4 regions of the Lysinibacillus sp. NPDC047702 genome follow, and region 1 is predicted to be linked to each of the others. Evidence: riboswitches for the same ligand, from Rfam matches in the RefSeq annotation. Region 1 holds a riboswitch; each other region holds the start of a gene.
What was found. A riboswitch is a leader RNA that binds a small molecule or an ion and turns the genes downstream of it on or off. The one in region 1 is predicted to bind cobalamin.

Region 2: linked by a shared signal. The riboswitch ahead of ACQKIM_RS19450 (FecCD family ABC transporter permease) and the one ahead of ACQKIM_RS03595 (energy-coupling factor ABC transporter permease) in region 1 are both predicted to bind cobalamin.
Region 3: linked by a shared signal. The riboswitch ahead of metE (5-methyltetrahydropteroyltriglutamate--homocysteine S-methyltransferase) and the one ahead of ACQKIM_RS03595 (energy-coupling factor ABC transporter permease) in region 1 are both predicted to bind cobalamin.
Region 4: linked by a shared signal. The riboswitch ahead of mmgD (citrate synthase) and the one ahead of ACQKIM_RS03595 (energy-coupling factor ABC transporter permease) in region 1 are both predicted to bind cobalamin.

The regions. Positions count from the first base shown of each region.
Region 1 is NZ_JBNNMG010000004.1:90,198-95,399, reverse strand. Features, by position in the region: gene ACQKIM_RS03610 (energy-coupling factor ABC transporter ATP-binding protein) at 1-687, opposite strand, end outside; gene cbiQ (cobalt ECF transporter T component CbiQ) at 687-1,457, opposite strand; gene ACQKIM_RS03600 (energy-coupling factor ABC transporter substrate-binding protein) at 1,460-1,732, opposite strand; gene ACQKIM_RS03595 (energy-coupling factor ABC transporter permease) at 1,734-2,480, opposite strand; cobalamin riboswitch at 2,619-2,803, opposite strand; cobalamin riboswitch at 3,049-3,232, shown strand; gene ACQKIM_RS03590 ((2Fe-2S) ferredoxin domain-containing protein) at 3,374-3,745, shown strand; gene cobJ (precorrin-3B C(17)-methyltransferase) at 3,750-5,202, shown strand, end outside.
Region 2 is NZ_JBNNMG010000047.1:20,883-26,084, forward strand. Features, by position in the region: gene ACQKIM_RS19435 (DMT family transporter) at 1-182, shown strand, start outside; gene ACQKIM_RS19440 (monooxygenase) at 338-646, shown strand; gene ACQKIM_RS19445 (heme ABC transporter ATP-binding protein) at 692-1,483, opposite strand; gene ACQKIM_RS19450 (FecCD family ABC transporter permease) at 1,488-2,534, opposite strand; cobalamin riboswitch at 2,685-2,875, opposite strand; gene ACQKIM_RS19455 (biotin transporter BioY) at 3,047-3,643, shown strand; gene ACQKIM_RS19460 (YdhK family protein) at 3,754-4,323, shown strand; gene ACQKIM_RS19465 (response regulator transcription factor) at 4,361-5,062, opposite strand; gene ACQKIM_RS19470 (ATP-binding protein) at 5,037-5,202, opposite strand, start outside.
Region 3 is NZ_JBNNMG010000033.1:46,658-51,859, forward strand. Features, by position in the region: gene ACQKIM_RS16060 (hypothetical protein) at 1-135, shown strand, start outside; gene ACQKIM_RS16065 (NlpC/P60 family protein) at 767-1,711, opposite strand; cobalamin riboswitch at 2,173-2,351, shown strand; gene metE (5-methyltetrahydropteroyltriglutamate--homocysteine S-methyltransferase) at 2,533-4,827, shown strand; gene ACQKIM_RS16075 (WHG domain-containing protein) at 4,876-5,202, opposite strand, start outside.
Region 4 is NZ_JBNNMG010000013.1:38,407-43,608, reverse strand. Features, by position in the region: gene ACQKIM_RS09195 (ABC transporter permease subunit) at 1-363, shown strand, start outside; gene ACQKIM_RS09190 (ABC transporter ATP-binding protein) at 374-1,147, shown strand; gene ACQKIM_RS09185 (ABC transporter ATP-binding protein) at 1,160-1,966, shown strand; gene ACQKIM_RS09180 (NUDIX hydrolase) at 2,091-2,573, opposite strand; cobalamin riboswitch at 2,827-3,020, shown strand; gene mmgD (citrate synthase) at 3,211-4,320, shown strand; gene prpD (2-methylcitrate dehydratase) at 4,419-5,202, shown strand, end outside.

The DNA.
Region 1 (5,202 bases):
CATCTCAACAGGGTCCCCGTTATAGATGATTTTTCCACCCTCCATAACAATTATTTGATCTGCCCATTCATAGGCCAATGGGATGTCATGGGTCGCCATTAAAATGGTACGATTCCCATTTTCTAATTTAGCTAAATACTGTAAAACTTGTGCAGCATAATAATTATCGAGTCCTGCGGTAGGCTCGTCTAATAATAAAACAGTTGGCTCCATCGCTAGTACGCCTGCCATAGCTACCCGCTTTTTTTGACCTACACTTAAAAAATGTATTGGTTTATCGAGTAGTGCTTCCACCTCAGTTTGTGCTACTGCCCAAGCAATTTTCTCTTCAATTTTTTCAGTGGTCCAGCCGAGGTTCAAAGGTCCAAATGCAATATCCTGCTTCACTGTACCAGAAAACAACTGATTGTCTGCATCCTGAAAAACTATGCCAACCTGTTGACGTAATTCTTTTAATGCTTTTCTACTATAATTAAGAGCCTTGCCACAAAAGGCTATATTTCCAGAAGTTGGCTTGAGAATGCCATTGAGATGCTGAAATAAAGTCGATTTTCCTGCTCCGTTATGACCTAGTAGGGCGATTTTTTTGCCCTTCGGAATTTGGAGGCTAATATTTGTTAGGGCGTGCGTTCCATCTGCATAGGCGTAAGAAAGCTGATTTAGTTCAAAGTATAAGTCTGTTGTCATTAGAAAAAACCTCCATACACGATGAGGAATAGTAAGATAGCGGCAATACCCAGCCAGTTTTTCATGCTATAGGTTGCATTCTCCTGCCAATAGACCGCTTCGCCACCACGTGCTTGCATGGCATTATTAAGCTCACGGCTTCGTTGGAACATTTCAGCAAATAAAGCGGCGATAAGCATAGATACAGAGCGTAGCCACTGGGCAGGTGAGTGATAACCAAGTCGAGCCTGCTGAGCAAGGTGAATTTTTTGCATACTGTCTAAAAAAATAAAAATAAATCGATATGTTAATTCTACCAGCTCAACAAACAAAGCAGGAATTCTACATTGTCTCAACACATGACAAATAGACTGTACAGATGTTGTTAGGATTAAAAAATATAAACAACTGACACTTCCAAGAACGATGAAAAAAAGTTGCTGTGCTGTCACTATGCTTGCGTTGCCTACAAAAATTGTCCAATTATTAATAGAAAATGACCAGATATGTTCAGGTAGCATGCTTGTCGCCGGGGCTATAGATATTAAAATAGATAATAAGCTAGATAGTAAAAAAAATCCAGGTAACAATAATAGTTTAAAATAATATTTAACAGGAATTTTTGCGCTTATAATGATAAAAGCACTCATTACAATAAATGTAATGAGTGAAATTCGTTCATCTCTCATGATAAGCGACAATAATAATAGTCCAAAAGAAAACATCATTTTTTCTAGCGGATGAACAGACGCTAGCTTATTCATATATGCATACTTATCAATGAGCAACATACTTAACCTTCTTTATGTTTGCCGCGCATTAAGCCGATAAAGTATCCGATAAATCCAGCACCTATAGCAGCTTGTAGTGCGAATAATAAGCTTTCAATTTCTCCACTTGGTGGTTCCCATAAGCTTTCAAACCATGGTTCGTATTCAGCATTTATTTCACCAATTGCCGCCTCCGCCTCACCATCTGCTCCTTCGAATTCAGCACCTTTTTGTATGAATAATGGGACAATGGCTAATAATACAACAATTGCAAGCAGTAATAAGTTTTTTTTCATTCTAATGTGCCTCCTTTGTTGAGAAAACACGTAAAGCTTTTAATTCGCTTACATTGTATTTTTTCAAGAAATTCATCACGACTACTGTTAAAATTCCTTCACTAACAGCTAGAGGGATTTGTGTTAATGCAAAAATACCCGCGAATTTTGAGAATGATGCCATAAAGCCACCAACCTCAGAAGGGAAAGCAAGAGCTAGTTGTACTGAAGTGACAATATATGTACCTAAGTCACCAAGCATAGCAGCTAAGAACACAGCTAAAGAAAATGATAGACCCATTTTTTGCGAGCCTTTAAATACATAATAAGCAATAATTGGACCAACAACTGCCATGGAAAAAGCGTTTGCTCCTAAAGTTGTAAGTCCTCCATGTGCTAAAAGTAAAGCTTGGAATAGTAATACAATTGTTCCAATTACGCTCATTGCTAATGGTCCAAACAGAACTGTACCAAGCCCAACACCTGTTGGATGCGAGCAGCTTCCTGTTACAGACGGTATCTTTAATGCTGATAGCACAAAAGCAAAAGCGCCTGATAGCCCTAATATCATTTTTGTTTCAGGGTTTGCATCAATGGTTTTGCGAATTGAACGTAATCCTAAAATAATAAATGGAATGGATACAACCCACCAAAAAATGGCCCATTCAATTGGCAAAAAGCCCTCCATTATATGCATGGCAAATGCACGATTTGGCACAAATAAAAATGCCAATAAGAAATAACTAAGTTTCCAGCCTGAGAATTTCAAAATTTCTCCTCCTCACTTATAGTTTTTGAAAAAGCGTGCGAAAATAAAAAAACACTTCTCCATATTGGAAAAGTGCATAGCTAAAAAACAAATAGAATTCGATTCTACTAAGCCGCACACCTATCCTCGTAGGTTGAAACGTTCACATTCTTTTCGGCAGGTCTCCTGGCTTTAGTTCCTCGTTTTATAGGCCTTCCCATCCGTTGGACAGTGGCATTCTCTATAAAACTCCCTAGTACAGTGGCGGGACCGCGCCGGACTTGAACCGGCTTCCCTTTTAAGCAAAATGATAAGCACTTCGCACCGAAAAAAGATGAAGTTGTGAGATTTCACGACAAAGTGTAACATGATTTTCCATCATGAGGCTATCTTTTTTAAGAAAAAAATTTTTTTAATTGAGGTGCAATGTAGAAAATTCTGATAAAATAAAAGAGAATTTTTCTTTATTCTATGAAATTTTTGATGAAATTTTAATAAAATTGTCATGATTTTAGTGAGAAATATTGAAATTTTAAAATTATAAGATATGATAGAGACAGTTTTCAATTCATGTAAAACATACAAATTTGATATATAAACATACATAAGTGCTTGAATATTTTCAAGATAATAGGGAAATTGGTGAAAATCCGATACAGCCCCCGCTACTGTAATAGCTGATGAAATCGCAAATGCCACTAGTGCAAACTTGGGAAGGCGCGAAAGTAAATGGAAGCTTAAGTCAGGAAACCTGCTTATGTAATAATGCATGCAAACTTTTCGGAGGGAGAAGTTGAAGCAAAGGCGAGTACCTGTAATTTATTCGACTTTATTTGGCTTCTACTAAACCTTTACTCTTCGATTAGAGTAAAGGTTTTTCTTTGTTCCTAAAAGTATTGAGGGGGAGAACAACGATGACTACTTGGAATTTAGAAGGGATGCAAACCCATCTTTTTATTTGCAATGGCAGCAGCTGTATGAAAAAAGAAGCGGAGGAAATTACACAAGCAATTCGTGATGAAATACAGTTGCAGGCACTTGATAAAAAAATACATACAACACGGACACGCTGTAACGGCAGATGTAAGGATGCCTGTGTTGTCATTGCTTATCCGCAAGGAAATTGGTACCGTGTGCCAACAACTGAGCATGCGAGGGCACTTGTGCAGGATTTACATCATGAGTCACTGCATCATGAACATGTTTTTACACTTCGGGAGGGTACATTGCAGCGGACAGCACAAACAACAGCCATTAAAGGCATCGAAAAGGTGAAAGAGGGGTAACAAAATGGCGCAAAAAGGGAAGATTTTCGTAGTTGGCTTTGGGCCTGGTGATTTTAATCATATTACGCATCGGGCAGTGGAGGCATTGCAACAGAGTGATATGATCATAGGCTATAAAACATATGTAGAGCTTATTCAAGACTTAGTTAATGCAAAATCCATTGTTAGTACAGGTATGACGGAGGAAGTATCTCGTGCACAGGAAGCGGTACGCCAAGCGGAGGCAGGGAATATCGTATCTGTTATTTCCAGCGGTGATTCTGGTGTTTATGGCATGGCAGGATTAGTGTATGAGGTATTAATCGAGCTTGGTTGGACGGAAGCAACTGGTGTAGAGGTAGAAATTGTTCCAGGTATTTCTGCTATCAATTCATGTGCAAGTTTACTAGGTGCGCCAATTATGCATGACGCTTGTACGATCAGTTTAAGTGATCACCTAACACCTTGGAATTTAATTGCGAAGCGTGTGGAGGCAGCAGCAATGGCGGATTTTGTGATTGCTCTGTATAACCCAAAAAGTGGTCGACGTACAAGACAAATTGTGGAGGCCCAACGCATTTTATTAGAATATCGTTCACCTGATACACCAGTGGGACTTGTCAAAAGCGCTTATCGTGATCGTCAGGAAGTTACAATGACAACTTTAGCAGAAATGCTAGAGCATGATATTGGAATGCTGACAACAGTTATTATCGGAAATTCATCGACGTTTTTCTATGATAATAAAATGATTACACCACGCGGCTATCAGCGCAAATACACACTTGGTGAGGAAAAGCAGCCATTACGTCCACATCAACGTTTAAGGGAAGAAAATGAACCATGGGCAATGAATCAAGAAACTGGAGAGGCACGCAATGACTTTGCAGCAGATCCCAACGCCAATCGTATTGAGCCCAGTTTAGCCATCACACCTAATACTAAGCAAAAAAAAACTTCACTTGAGATGGCGACAGCAGCGTTAGCTATGGTCAAGGGAACAAGTGAGGTAAAGATAACACCAAAGCTTGTGCAACAAAAAATCGAATCTATCTTTGAATTAGCTGTAAGCCCAGGAGTAGCCAATAAATTTTTCACTCCGCAACAGATGATGACGCTAGCAGAGGTTGTTGGAGAGGATGGAACGATGGAATACACACCTGACCATCAAATCCATTTAAAAATCCCAACAACGGACCCAGAAGAAATTACAGCAAAGCTTCGTGAGGTTGGTTTTTTACTGGCGCCGATTGGAGATGTACTATCATTAAAGGCTTGTGACTTCTGTTACGGAGAAAAGGTTGATTCGATTCCATATGCGGAGGAGATTCAGGAGAAGCTTGGTGGAATGTCTTTACCAAAAACCTTGAATATTGGCTTTAATGGCTGCGGTATGGCGTGCTATCGAGCAGTATTTGATGATATTGGTATTGTTTATCGTAAAAGCAAGTTCGATGTTTTTATTGGGGCAAAGCCAG
Region 2 (5,202 bases), on a different contig from region 1:
TATTATATTCCTCCTTCAACTATTTACAGTTAAGCATCGCCTATGTTGTATGGATTGGTATTGGCACTGTTGGTGCTGTCCTTGTAAATATTATATTTTTCGGTGAATCTAAAAACCTTACTCGTCTGATTAGTATCGTTGCCATTATCATTGGCGTGGCAGGCTTAAAAGCTGTATCTTAATTTGCTTTGCTCCTGTACTTCTGTGGTAGAATTTATTTATAATGAATTAAAATCAATTTCGCCTTGGCGTAATTGTAGCTGCCGCTTTGCTTTCGATACTAAAAACATCTGCTGAATGAAGATAAATATAATCTAGTGAAAAGGAGGTTTTAAGAATGGTGTATTTATTACAGGTTGACTTTACTATGGAAGGCCCTTTTGGTACGGAGATGTCTGAAGGCTTCAAAGATTTAGCACATAGTATTAATGATGAAGAAGGCGTTATATGGAAAATTTGGACTGAGAACGCGTTAGCTAAAGAAGCTGGCGGGGTGTATTTATTTGAAACGAAAGAAAGTGCTGAAAAATATTTAGCCATGCACTCTGCCCGCCTAACAAGCTTTGGAATAACAAATATTCGCGGTAAAATTTTTGCAGTAAATGAAGCATTGTCATCCATTAACAATGGGCCTATCCTTCGATAAACAACATGGCGTATCCGCAATAGGAGATACGCCTTTTTCAAACTATCAATATTTTAATATTTTCTTTGTATATTGCTCAGATACATACGTTAAATAAGGCTTACCTGTAAGAGGATGAGTTTGTATATCAGCATAAACACCAAATACATCTTGTAATAGCGTCGGTGTAAGTACTTCTTCAGGTGTACCAGAGCAAACAATCTGACCTTTTTGTAAAACATAAATTTGATCGCAATACATAGCTGCAATATTTAAGTCATGCAAAGCAGCAACTACTGTTAAATGTAGGGTTTGAATTAAATCCATTAACTGTAATTGATGCTGTATATCTAAATGATTTGTTGGTTCATCTAAAATTAGAATTTGTGCTTGCTGAGCAAGAGCACGTGCAACCATCACTCGTTTTTTTTCTCCACCTGACAGAGAGCTGAAGCTACGTTTTTCTAAGTGCGCGATACCTGTTTGATTTAATGCATCCTTCACAATTTGAAAATCCCGTTCTTGATCGAGCTCCAATAGTTTTTTATGAGGTGTTCTTCCCATACTTACTAAATCATGTACCGTAAAGTCAAATAAAACCGGTGTTTCTTGACTTACTACCGCCAAATTTCTAGCAATGGTTTTACTTGATTGCTTAAAAATATCCTGCTCATTTAACAAGACTGTACCATTTTCGGGTTTTAATAGACGATACATATTCTTTAATAAGGTTGACTTCCCGCTACCGTTAGGACCAATTAGCCCAACAAATTGCTTTTCCCTTATTTGAATACTAACTTCATGTAGTATACGTTGATCATGAATGGAATAGGATACCTGCTTCGCTTCTAATGTCATAGGTTTAATCTCCTTCACCGAAAGAATAATTATTACGGCGTAGTAGCCAGATGAAAAATGGTCCTCCACAAAAAGCAGTAATTATTCCAATCGGCATTTCTTCAGGGGCTATTAAAATTCGTGCAATTGCATCTGCCCAAACTAAAAAAATCCCTCCTAATAGAGCACTAATTGGTATTACATATTTATAGTTGGAACCTACTATTATGCGGACAATATGCGGAATAATTAAACCGACAAATCCAATTGAGCCACTTACTGCAACAAGTACGCCCGTTAATAAAGATACTAGCAGGATAAGCTGCAAACGAAATTGTTGGATATTGACACCTAATGTAACCGCAGCCTCTTCTCCAAGCAATAATAAATTTAAGTTCCGATAATGGAGCCACAGTAAGGCAAACACGACGATAAATATAGCTGTAGGAATGATTATATTACTCCATTTAGCACCTGCTAGACTACCAAGCATCCAATACATAACTGCCTTAATTCCATTCTCTTGCTTTGCCATCATTAAAATAAAATTCGATACAGCAGATAAAATAAACGACACTGCCATTCCCGCAAGTAAAAGTCTAAAAACAGAGATTCTTCCTCCGACACGTGCAAGGAAAAACACTAACAATATGGCAAGAAGTGAGCCTAAAAATGCAGATGCAGAAAGAGCGAAAATACCTAGAAATGAAAAAGCACCTAAAATAATAACTGCTGTAGCACCGACTGTTGCTCCTGAAGATATTCCCAATATGTATGGTTCAGCTATAGAATTACGCACAAGAGCCTGTATAGCTGCTCCAGCGATTGCTAAGCCTGCTCCTACGATTGCAGCTAGCAAGACGCGTGGCACCCGTATTTGCCAAATGATAATTTCTTGCGAGCGACTCCAATCCTGCTCTATAAAATTTTGAACGATTGGAATTTTGGATAGAATAACCTGCCACACATAAAGAGGTGTGATGGAAACAGATCCAACCATAACAGCCAAAGTCATAGAAATGATTAGTACTAGAAGCAGAGTCAGAGATAATAGTATAAATTTTTTATTCATATGTATAATACTCCTAATCAATCGTAATAGATATGAAACAATAAAAAAGAGTATTTCATGCATAGTATGCATAGAAATACCCTAGAATCATCAACAAAGTCAGAAAGATTTCCATCTATTGTCCGTAAATGCGTTCATCCTCGTGGGCATTACAAGTATCACTATATGGCAGGTCTCCTGGCTTCGGATCAACGTTTTACGATTACCTTCCCATCCTAGAACAGTGGCTAAATCATCATAAAACTCCTCGTTACAGTTGCGGGACAGCGTCGGACTTTCACCGACTTCCCTTTTAAGTGACACTTTGTATAAGATGTCACACCATTAGTATCCAAACTATTAAAATTATGACGATTCTATCATACATTTTAGTAGTTAGTCTATAAATAACCGTAAATTATAAACTTTAGCTGTGAAAACCGCAATTGAGTTAACCTAAATAAAATAACAAGTTGACACAAATGCTTTATTTTCTTACACTATTAATAACTTTAATAGATAGGAGTGAAATTATGACAACAGTTGCAGAACACTCTCATCATAGATTAAGAACAGTAGATATTGCCTATATTGGATTATTTTCAACATTAATGATGATCGGTGCTAATATTACCTCCTTTGTCCCTTTCATGTCTGTGGGAGGAGTCCCAATCACATTGCAAACTTTCTTCGCTATTTTAGCTGGATTAGTTCTTGGCAGTAGAAAGGGAGCGCTTGCTTGCACGGTATATATGTGTATTGGTTTAGCTGGTGCACCGGTATTTGCGCGTTTTGGTGGCGGCTTTGGACAAATCCTAAGCCCTACATTTGGCTTTATTGTCACATTTATTTTAGCAGCATTTATCGCAGGACTGATTGTTGAGCGCAGTGGAACAAAGAAAAGCTATATTGTTGCGGCAGTAATTGCTACAGCTATTAATTATTTACTGGGGACAAATTGGATGTACTTTGCTTTTAAACTATGGGCTAGCGCTCCTGACGCTTTCAATTATAAGATGGCATGGCTTTGGATGATGCCACCATTGCCAAAGGATATTATTTTAGCTGTCTTTGCGGGTATTTTTGCGCATCGTCTACAAAGAATATTGAAAATAATACCAATAAAATAGTTGTACCCTGAAAACGTCAATCTTAAAAAGATGGCGTTTTTCTTATAACGTGGCCATTATTTCTGCACATTTATTTGCTACATTAAGCGTAATAGTGAGGAGGAATAAATATGAAGATAAGAAGAAGCTGGTTTATTAGTTTACTGACAGTAATTGCTTTACTAGCGTTATCAGCTTGCTCTGACAAGACAGATTCAGGTGAAAAAAATGACAATGAGCAGAATACAATGATAGATCATTCCACAATGGATCATTCTAGCTCTGGTGAAGTGCCAATAGCGTTAAAAACTGCCGTAAACCCTACATTTTCAGTAGGAAGCACAGCTATTATTACTGATGGACATATGGAAGGTATGGAGGGAGCCAGGGCGACAATTGTAGGTGCATATGATACGACAGCATATATTGTCTCCTATGAGCCTGCTAAAGGTGGCGAGCGTGTCGAAAATCATAAGTGGGTTATTCATGAGGAATTGATCGATTCAGACTTGGCTCCATTAGCCCCTGGCACTGAGCTTAAGACGAATGCATCTCATATGAAGGGCATGGAAAATGCGACTGTTCGCATTGATAAGGCTGTCCAAACGACTGTTTATATGATTGATTACACTGCTACTACAAATGGAGAGTCTGTAAAAAATCATAAATGGGTAACTGAGGACGAATTGAAAGCAGAATAGACCTTTGAACCTCTGTAGAGTTCTAGCAGAGGTTCTTCTAGCTTCTGATGTCTAAAGCATTTCTTCCTGCTGACTTAAGCCATTTATAGCCAATTCCCCAAACAGTTTGTAAATAATCATCAGCAGGAAAACCGCTTTTCCGCAGTTTCTCTCGTAAATTACGTACATGCGAATCAATTGTTCGATCTTCAATCGAATCATTATATCCCCATACAGTATTAATAAGATGCTCCCTAGTAAATACCTTATTTTGATGTGCTAAAAATAAGGCCAGCATCCCAAATTCTTTAGGTGTTAAAGATATTTCTATCTGTCGAAAACATACTTCAAAGGATTCCTTATCTAAACGTAATCCCTCAAACAACACAATATTTTCATTAATTTTTGCCCTTCTTAGGACAGCATTAATACGTGCGAGTAACACGTCTTCATCAAACGGCTTCAGAATGTAATCATCTGCTCCTAGATTTAGACCTTTTACCATATCAGTATGCTCCCCCTTTGCTGTTAGCATGATGATAGGAACATCCCAAAACTTCCTTATTTCTTTACAGACCTGCCAACCATCCATCTCTGGCATCATAATATCTAAAAGTACCAAATCTACATGATTTTCTTCTAAATAGATCAGAGCCTCTTGAACGGATACCATTGCCTTACATGTAAAGATAGGCTCTAAATAAAGCTTAAGCAAGTCTAACATTCTGGGTTCATCATCTATGAGCAGTATTGTTTTCATACGTTTCGACTCCTTTAAACGTTAAAATAAAAGTTGTTCCTTTATTCTCTTTACTCTGGGCTGTTATTTCTCCCCCATGTGCCTGAACAAGCTCTTTCACAATTGAAAGTCCAAGTCCAACGCCCCCTAATGCACGACTA
Region 3 (5,202 bases), on a different contig from region 1:
GCTCATCGTATTTTCTTCTGGCAATTCACACAAATATATAGTGATACATTTGGAGTCTTAGCCATCATTATATTGTGCAAAAATGGAGCTTTGATAACATTTTACTATGCGAAAACAGAGGAGTACTTTATGTAAAGTTACAAAGTAGTTTTACGCATAAAATGTAGGTTAACAGCTGTAGAATTTGTACCAATATTCTATCCATTTAATGATGGTGAGTAACATGCATTTACTTTACTTTTCTTTTGAGGGAAGAAAATATTTAAAGTTCTACACTATTGCTGATTGGAGTGCAAGGCTACTCGACTCCCGTGGGATAGCGAGACAAACGAGAAACTGAGGCCAACACGATGTTGGTCACGAAGGCGTTGTCACAGGACGTGACGCACTTAGTCTTCGTTCCTCCAGCGCAGGAAGCCTAGCTCTGCGCGAAAGCGAAGCGTCAGCGGCAAAGCGAGTAGCCTGGAACGGAAATCACCTTCATTTTGACTAAATATTCACAAAGAGTCCCTTGACTATTTAATTTTTCAACACTATGAAAAAGAAGTACCCTCATGGAGGAATACTTCTTTTTCTAATTTTATAGTATGCAACGTGTTGTTAAATTAAAAAACTTTAAACCTTGTTTCAAAATCAATATATTGATTGTCCATGATTAATAGCTGTTTGTTGTAATCTTTTTTCCGCCATAAATGGTGTGAGGAAGATTGCAAGCTTTCGTCATAGGTATAGCCAAATCGGTCTTTCTACTCAAATTGGATTTGTGTTAATTTGAAAAAACACGTTTTGCCGTAATATAATGTTTATCATAATAATCGACAAACATTACTCTAGTAATAATTCCATTTGAATTTGGAATCATAATACGATGATCTCCTGCATATATGCCTACCATTGAAGGTGTTTGAGATCCCGGAGTACTATTAAAGAATACTAAATCGCCCTTCTTTAAATTTGCACGTGAAACTGTAGATCCTAATTTCATTTGCTCTTTTAAGTTTGTTGTACCAAGTTTTACACCACTTTTACGATAAACATACTCGACAAAACCAGGGCCTGTAAAACGCAGGTTTTGTTCATTAATCGTTGAACTCATCGTCACTTTATTTTTATAGCTATAAGCGTTTTCGACAATTTTATCACCTTTTGTTGCTGGGTTAGCGGAAAGTAAAGTAGGTAATACTCTACGGGCTGTTACATAATTATCAGTATAATATGGCTTACTACTTAAATCAGAAATTACGATGTTCTGTTTAGAATCAGCCATATGAATGATTTTATTATTCCCAATATACATACCTACATGGTCAGGATCTGTGCCAGTTTTTTTACTTCTAAAGAATAATAAATCACCTTTTTGTAGTTGATTTTTAGCTACATATGTTCCTTGCTTCATCATATAATCTTCATTGTACGTTGCAAGATCAACACCATTTTTCTCGAAAATGTACATCAAAAATGAAGCGCAGGAAAATTTATATGGATATGTAGGCTTGTATACCGTATTGCTGTATGTTGCCTTTCCAATTAAACTTTTACCAGTTTGAATTAGTTGCTCTGCCTTTGCGGCAACAGCCTGTTGATTGTTGAAATTATTAATAGTTGCAGCTTCTACCTCTATTGGCTGAATAGCTGGCTGTACCATTCCTAATGTGGTAAAACCTATTGACAATGCTAATGTTGTGCTTAAAAATCGTTTACGTTTGTTCATGTTGTTAGTTACCTCCTAAAGTCAATGCTAGGATTAATCCTATTTTGGCTCGCCATTGGAATTAATCGTAGCATGAAAAAGTAAGGCTTCTTCGAGGTAAATGTTACCACGAGTTGCTGGAAATTGACCTAATTGCTTGATATAAAAGGCTTCATCGCCGGAATTTACAGTTTCATTACAAATGTTTCAATAGGATGTAATTGTTTTAATTTAGAATCGATTGACAGTACCATATAGAGAACAGCCAATTGCAAACTAGCGTTATGATTGTGGAATGATTTCTACGAGATTACCGAATAATACCAAAAAATATATGGATTGACAAGTGGATAGAACCTTAAATGTGAAGGATAGATCAGCCAAGATGACGGATAGAACTACAACATTAGAGGATAGAATCAAAAAAATCTGAAAATAATGCTACTTTTCAGAAAAATATATGTTATAGTAAGAGCATAATTGAATACTGTGTAAGAGTTGGTGCCAAATGAGAATTTGGTTTAAAAGGGAAGTCGGTGCAAATCCGACGCTGTCCCGCAACTGTAATTCGGAGCAAATCATAAATACCACTGGGAAACTGGGAAGGTTGTGAGGCGTGTTGATGAGAAGCCAGGAGACCTGCCAATGTCTAGTACACACCAAATACCTACGTGGAAATAGGCGGTGAAATGTGACCAATCGGCACTGTGCGACAATGAATCCTACGATTTTAAAATAAATCGTATTATTTCTGTATGTCTGTATGTTTGATAAACAATGTCAGCCATTTTCCAATAACGGGAAATGGCTTTTTTTATTTTACGAATTAAGGAGAGAGTAACATGACTTATACAAGTACAGCAATTGGCTATCCATATATTGGAGAGGATCGAGAATGGAAAAAGGCATTAGAATTATTTTGGAAAAAGGAATTGACAGAGGAAGCGTTTCTGCAGCAGCTGAAGGATATACGATTAGCACGTATTGAAAAGCAACTTCAACTGGGGCTAGATGTTATAACAGTCGGAGATTTCACATTGTATGACAGAATGCTGGATACTGCTATCATGTTCGGATTGGTTCCCAAACGCTTTCAATGGCAAGGCGGAAAGGTCGATTTACAAACATACTACGGCATAGCTCGTGGCAATAAACAGGCAGTGGCTAGTGAAATGACAAAATGGTTTAATACGAACTATCACTACATTGTGCCAGAATATGAGGGACAACCTTTACAATTAACAGAGAATAAAATAGTTGCTGATTTTTTAGAGGCGAAGGAAGCGTTTGGTATAACAGCAAAGCCGACATTAATTGGTCCTTATACATTTTGTAAGCTGACAAAAGGCTATGACAAACTTTCTCAGGTAGCCTTCATTTTAGACTTAATACCACTTTATACGCAGGTGTTAAAGGAGTTAGTGGTTGCTGGAGCTAATTGGATTCAAATAGAAGAGCCAGCACTTGTAACAACTTTAGATGACGCAGAGATCAAGCTTGTCCAAGAAATATATACACAGCTAGCTGCATCAGTACCGGAAGCGAAAATTATGCTACAAACATATTTTGAATCCTTGTCAGCATATGAATCATTGGTGACTCTTCCTGTACAAGGGATTGGCTTAGACTTTGTGCATGGCTATCACAAAAATATGGAGGCACTTCGTCAATACGGTTTCCCGCAGGATAAAGCATTAGCCATTGGTATTATTAACGGTCGAGATATTTGGCGTGCAAATCTAGCAGAAGTGGGTGCCACTATAAAAGCAATTGAACAATTAAGTAAATCAAAAGACATTTGGATTCAGACTTCCTGTAACTTACAGCATGTGCCGATCACTACTGCTCTAGAAACCAAGCTTGATCCTGTCCTTCACAATGCACTTGCCTTTGCAGATGAAAAAATAGTGGAATTGGTTGAAGTGACTAGTTATATTCAAGACACAAATGGTGCAGCAAATCATAAGCTATCAGACAGCATGAAGGCTATTGAGGCATTAAAAAACCATCAAATTCGTCAAAATAAAGCGATTCAACAGGCAATTCAAGAGGTATCGACACAAGACTTTGAACGCCACAGTAATTTTAAAACAAGACAAACAATTCAACAGCAAGCATTACAATTACCACTATTTCCAACGACGACTATTGGAAGCTTTCCACAATCTGATGAAGTTAAACGTACACGTCAGGCGTGGCGTAAGAAGCAGCTTACAAATGATGAGTATAATACATTTGTTGAAAAGGAAACAAAGCGCTGGATTGCTATTCAAGAGGAATTAGATATAGATGTTCTTGTGCATGGTGAATTTGAGCGAACAGATATGGTCGAATATTTTGGCGAAAAACTAACGGGCTTTGCTTTTACAGAAAAGGCTTGGGTTGTTTCGTACGGTTCTCGTTGTGTGAAGCCACCTATTATTTATGGCGACGTAGCATGGGAACTACCAATGACTGTGACAGAAACAGCCTATGCACAGAATTTAACAAAGCGCTATGTTAAAGGAATGCTTACAGGTCCTGTAACAATTTTAAACTGGTCCTTTGTGCGTGATGATATTTCAAGAAAAGATGTAACCTATCAGATTGCCATGGCCCTTCGACAGGAAGTAGAGGCATTAGAAGCTGCAGGAATTTCCATTATTCAGGTTGACGAGCCGGCCTTACGAGAGGGACTGCCGCTTCGTAAAGAAAATTGGGGAGCGTATTTGGAATGGACAGTAAATGCCTTTAAACTTGCCACATCTAGTGTGAGGAATGAAACGCAAATTCATACTCATATGTGCTACTGTGAATTTAATGATTTTATCGAACCAATTAGTGCATTGGACGCGGATGTTATTTCAATTGAAACATCACGTAGCCACGGTGAGCTGATTTCTTCACTAAAAGTCAATCCGTATGAAAAAGGCATTGGTTTAGGTGTATATGATATTCATAGTCCTCGTGTACCAAGTGAGGAGGAAATGTTAAACATTATGCAGGATAGCCTACAAGTATTAAAGCACAATCAATTTTGGGTGAATCCTGACTGTGGTTTAAAAACAAGAAAGGAACCAGAAACGGTAGCAGCATTAGCTCATATGGTTGCAGCGGCAAAAAACCTTCGTCAACAGGTGCAACAATCTGCATTGTAATCAAAAACATGACTTCCTAGAGAGGTCATGTTTTTTCTTTTAGGTCATTTATTGGCTTTCATTAAGCGTAACTGCATGAATGCCCTCAATAAAGGTATTTAGTAAGATTGAAAAGCTTTCATTAATATCAAGAGGCATCCCGAATCCCCCTAACTGTTCGATGGAGGTGAATCCATGGAGAATACTTCGTAATCCTCTGACCATATGAATCGCCATTTCTTCTTGCAAATTATAGGCATCTAGCACTTGAAGGACAAGTTGCACGACAGATTCTTGGGCCTGCTGCAATTCTTGATCGTTAGCATCAGGAAAGCGTGTGCTAGCATCATATAGTCCGGGATGCTCTCGAACAAATTGAATATATGCTTGACTAAT
Region 4 (5,202 bases), on a different contig from region 1:
ATTTATTATTCAAGAATGATCCGAAGCTTATTTATTGGGATGAATGAAAAAGAGTTTATTCAAGCTGCTAGAATTAGTGGAACTTCAGGGATTAAATTAATCAGCCGTCATTATCTCCCCAATATTCTACCACCTATCATAACAATTGTTGCGTTAGATATAGGGAAGGTTATTTTGGAAATTGCCGGATTCTCCTTTATTGGACTTGGTGTACAGGCTCCCATCCCTGAATGGGGAATGATGGTGAATGAAGGAAAACAATACATCCGCCAGCATCCTGAATTAATGCTTTATCCTGGACTTGCCATCGCCCTTGTAGTGCTATTATTTAATCGTTTAGCCAGTAGTCTGAAGAACCAGTAAAGGTGAAGTTATGAAAAAAATTTTAGAAGTGAAAGACTTAACAGTAAAAATCGGCGAGAAGAATGTATTAACCTCTATCAATCTATCTGCCTATCAAGGACGAGTTTTAGGGATTATAGGGGAAAGTGGAAGTGGTAAGACAATGCTTTGCCAAGCTATCATGCAAACATTACCCACTTCGGCACAGATCACACAAGGTCAAATCCTCTACCAGCAAGAAGATTTATTGACAGTCTCAGCAGCTAAATTGAGAGCTTATCGTGGGAGACATTTGTCTATGATTATGCAAAATCCGTCTTCAGCTTTTGATAGTATACAAACCATCGAAGGGCATTTTCGGGAGACATTAAAAGCTCACTTCGTTATGACTAAAAAAGAAATAAGGCAGATCGCCATTGATGCCATGAATAAAGTTAATTTACCTAATCCAGAGCAACTTTTGCATTACTATCCTTTTCAATTAAGTGGAGGAATGTTACAGCGAATGATGATCGCTTTATCATTGGCCATACAGGCAACCCTATACATTGCAGATGAGCCAACAACAGCGCTAGATACAGTCAATCAAAAACAAGTATTAACATTGTTTGACCAAATTCGCTTGGAAACAGAGGCTACTATTATTCTTGTGACACATGATTTAGGAGTTATTGCTGAACTAGCTGACGATGTATCTGTGATGTATCAAGGTGAAGTTATTGAGCAGACGAATGTCTTTGATTTTTTTGATGCCCCTCAGCATCCCTATTCCAAGAAACTTTTACAATCAAGAATTATGTTTTAGAGGTGAAAAAAGATGAAGCTGTTAGAAGTGAAAAATATTGAGAAGTATTATTCTCAAAGGCCGTTCATATTCAAACGAAGGCAGGAAGCTCCTGTATTACAGAAAGTAACATTTTCACTTCAGGAGGGCGAATGCTTAGGAATAGTCGGACAAAGTGGCTCAGGTAAAAGCACATTAGGTCGTATTATCTTAGGAATTGACCGACCTACTAACGGAGAAGTTCTATTTCAAGGTGTTAATCTTTATGAGGCAACAAATAAGCACAAAAAAATGATACGAAGAGATTTACAGGCTGTCTTTCAAAGTAGCTATCATTCATTTAATCCGAAGCAGACAATTTTTGACATAGTAGAAGAACCTTTTCTTAATTTCGAGCAATTCAGTAAAACAGAGAGACAACATAAGGTAAGGGAATTACTAGACTGTGTGGAGTTAGAGTGTACAATTGCTCAAAAGTATCCTTCGCAGCTAAGTGGAGGGCAGCAGCAGCGTGTTAACATCGCTAGAGCGCTTGCTTTAAATCCAAAATTGATTGTATTAGATGAGGCCATTAGTAGTCTTGATATGATATTGCAGAAGCATATTATCCAGCTATTACAAACACTTCAAAGAGATTTGCAACTTGCATATATTTTTATTTCTCATGATTTACAGGCAACACGTTTTATGTCAGACCGCATACTTGTCATGCAGCATGGTCAGCTAGTGGAAGAAATCAGGAAGGGGGAAACATTCCAGCATCCCGCTTCTCTTGAACTTTCCAATGCTATTTTGCCATCGCACCCCCAGGTAAGAAGTAGTAAGAATAATAGAGAATAATGAGCTTTCCATACTATCTATTATATAAAGTGTATTTGAAAAAATCGCCAAAGATAAATCACATTTGCCATTTTGAATAACACATTTAACCCCATCCCTAATTTGGAACGGGGTTATTGTTATTTTACGATTGCTTGGTAAAAGAACTATGTAAATCCCACAATTTATCTCCCAGATTTTCTAAAATAGCTTTTGTTCTCTTTTCTATATTATCTGGAAGCTCTTTTCTGCTGAAATATGTAAGATTCAAACTCTCACCATCCTTCATTTCTAATACACCATTTACGTGTTTAGCTAAATAAAGATGTATGACCGTATATGTTTCATCACCATTAGGATATTGAAAATAATAATCCGGTCCTGAAAAAACACCTATCAATTCAAATTCATTAGCCACGAGTCCAGTTTCTTCATGAAGTTCACGGGAAGCAACCTCCTCTAAAGTTTCGTTCAGTTCCATTGAACCACCAGGTAATCCCCAATTAAATGTATCTGAGCGTTTTTGAAAGAGAATTTTCTTGTCATTGTTTACCACAAGGATTGTCGCTCCGACGCTTATAATTGGTCTGCTACCGAACTGCTTTCTTAATTCTGAAATATACCCCAAAATTTCCACTCCTACTAAAAATTTATTCATATAAATAGTTCTGCTTTGCTAAATAAGAAACCTCTATTTTCTTAATTACTTTTGAAAGTAGGCTAGTTTCATCCCTTAACAATCTTTTTTTGTACGAAATAATGCTAAAAAATATAGAATAGTTCTTTAAAAATGGAAAATAGCTTTTGATAAACTGCCTTTTCTGAATTTTACCTATATTGATTGTTTTTGAATCTCTATGATAAGGTTAAAAGACAAATTGAATATGCTAAATTTTGGTGGTTCAAGTGAAGTGATTTCATTTGATTAAAAGGGAAGTTGGTAAGAGTCCAACACTGTCCCGCAACTGTATTTAGGAGCTCAATAACAATACCACTGTTTTGTTTATCAAAATGGGAAGGCGATATTGTAGCGTTGATCATAAGTCAGGAGACCTGCCACTAAACAAGCATCAATTGACCTACGAGGATAGGGAGGTGTTAGCTACAGTATGATTATTGTGAATTATTGTAAATTCGCTGTTTTTTACTCTGTCATGTATTTGTAGATTAACAACTTCTAAAAGGATAGAAGTTGTTTTTTTGTTGTTCTTTCGCGCTTGAATGTTAACGCTTACAAGAATGAATAAACAAAGGGGCTGTAATGTATGGAGTTAAATTATTCACCAGGTCTAGATGGAATCATTGCCACTGAGACTAAATTATCTTTTTTAGACACAGTACAAAGTCAAATTGTTATAAGAGGCTATGACTTGATTGAATTATCGAAGCGATATTCTTATTTAGACATTGTGCATTTACTATTCAACGGAGAAATACCAGCTATTGCGCAACAGAATGAACTGAAAGCCATTTTGAAAACAAACTATCAGGTTCCACAAGAAATTTTTCATATTTTTAAGCTATTGCCAAAGGGAACACATGCAATGGATGGGCTGAGAACTGGGATATCAGTATTAGCAGGCTATGATCAGCAAATCGATGATCGTTCTACAGAGGAGAATTTAAAGAGAGCCTTTAGACTTTTAGGAAGTATGCCAAATATTGTAGCGAATAGCTATCGTGTACTCAATGGACAAGAGGTAGTAGAGCCCGATAGTAATCTTTCTTATAGTGCGAATTTCTTTTACATGATTACTGGAAAAAAGCCAACAGTGCTGGAGGAGGAAACTTTCGATCAATCCCTTGTTCTATATAGTGAACATGAAATGCCTAATTCTACATTTACGGCTCGTGTTATTGCCTCTACACAATCCGATTTATATGGAGCTTTAACTGGAGCTGTAGCATCATTGAAAGGAAATTTACATGGTGGAGCAAACGAGGCTGTGATGTATATGCTTCTTGAAGCAAAGACAGTGGAAGGCTTTGAAACATTGCTGCAAAAGAAAGAAAAAATCATGGGCTTTGGTCATCGTGTATACATGAAGAAAATGGATCCACGTGCACAAATAATGAAAGAGGCATTAAGTAAATTATGTTTAGAACATGGTGACGATCTATTATATCGCATGTGTGAGGCTGGTGAGAAAGTAATGGTGCAGGAAAAAGGATTGTATCCAAATTTAGATTACTACGCAGCACCTGTATATTACATGCTTGGACTGCCTATTGAAATCTATACCCCAATTTTCTTTAGCTCTCGTACCGTCGGCTTATGTGCACATGTGATTGAACAGCATGAAAATAACAAGCTGTTTAGACCTCGCGTTCATTATATGGGCGAGCGTCATAACCTTGAAGAAGTAACAGTGTAATCAACATATAACAACTCGCCATAGTACTGATGGACATTCTGACCAATGTCCATCAACTTACTAGTATATCAAATAGAGGTAGTGAAAGGAAGATATAGATGATAAAAACTAATGAAATATCTAAGACAGATCAATTATTAAGCGATATTGCAGATTATGTATTAAATACTACGATTACCAGTGAAGAAGCCTATGAAACAGCACGTTATGTTTTATTAGATACTTTAGGCTGTGGAATTTTAGCCTTACAATATCCTGAATGTACAAAGCTTCTTGGTCCAGTTGTTCCAGGGACAATCGTTCCAAACGGTACACGTGTACCAGGTACCTCTTACGTTTTGGATCCAGTGAGAGGAGCTTTCAATATCGGCTGTATGATTCGATGGTTGGATTATAACGACACATGGCTTGCGGCTGAATGGGGACATCCTTCTGATAATTTGGGTGGCATTTTAGCAGTTGCGGATTATTTGAGCCGTGAACGTATTACACAAGGCAAAGAGCCTTTAAAAATCAAAGAAGTATTAGAAATGATGATTAAGGCCCATGAAATCCAAGGGGTTTTAGCATTGGAAAATAGCTTGAATCGTGTAGGATTGGATCATGTTTTATATGTAAAAATTGCGACTACTGCTGTTGTTACAAAAGCGTTAGGTGGAACACGTCAAGAAATTATTAATGCATTATCAAATGCTTGGATTGATAATTCCAGCCTACGAACATATCGTCATGCACCTAATACAGGGTCAAGAAAATCATGGGCAGCAGGTGACGCAACAAGCAGGGCTGTACAATTGGCTATGATGGCAATAAAAGGAGAAATGGGGTATGCAACTGCATTATCAGCACCTGGATGGGGTTTCCAGGACGTACTCTTCAAAA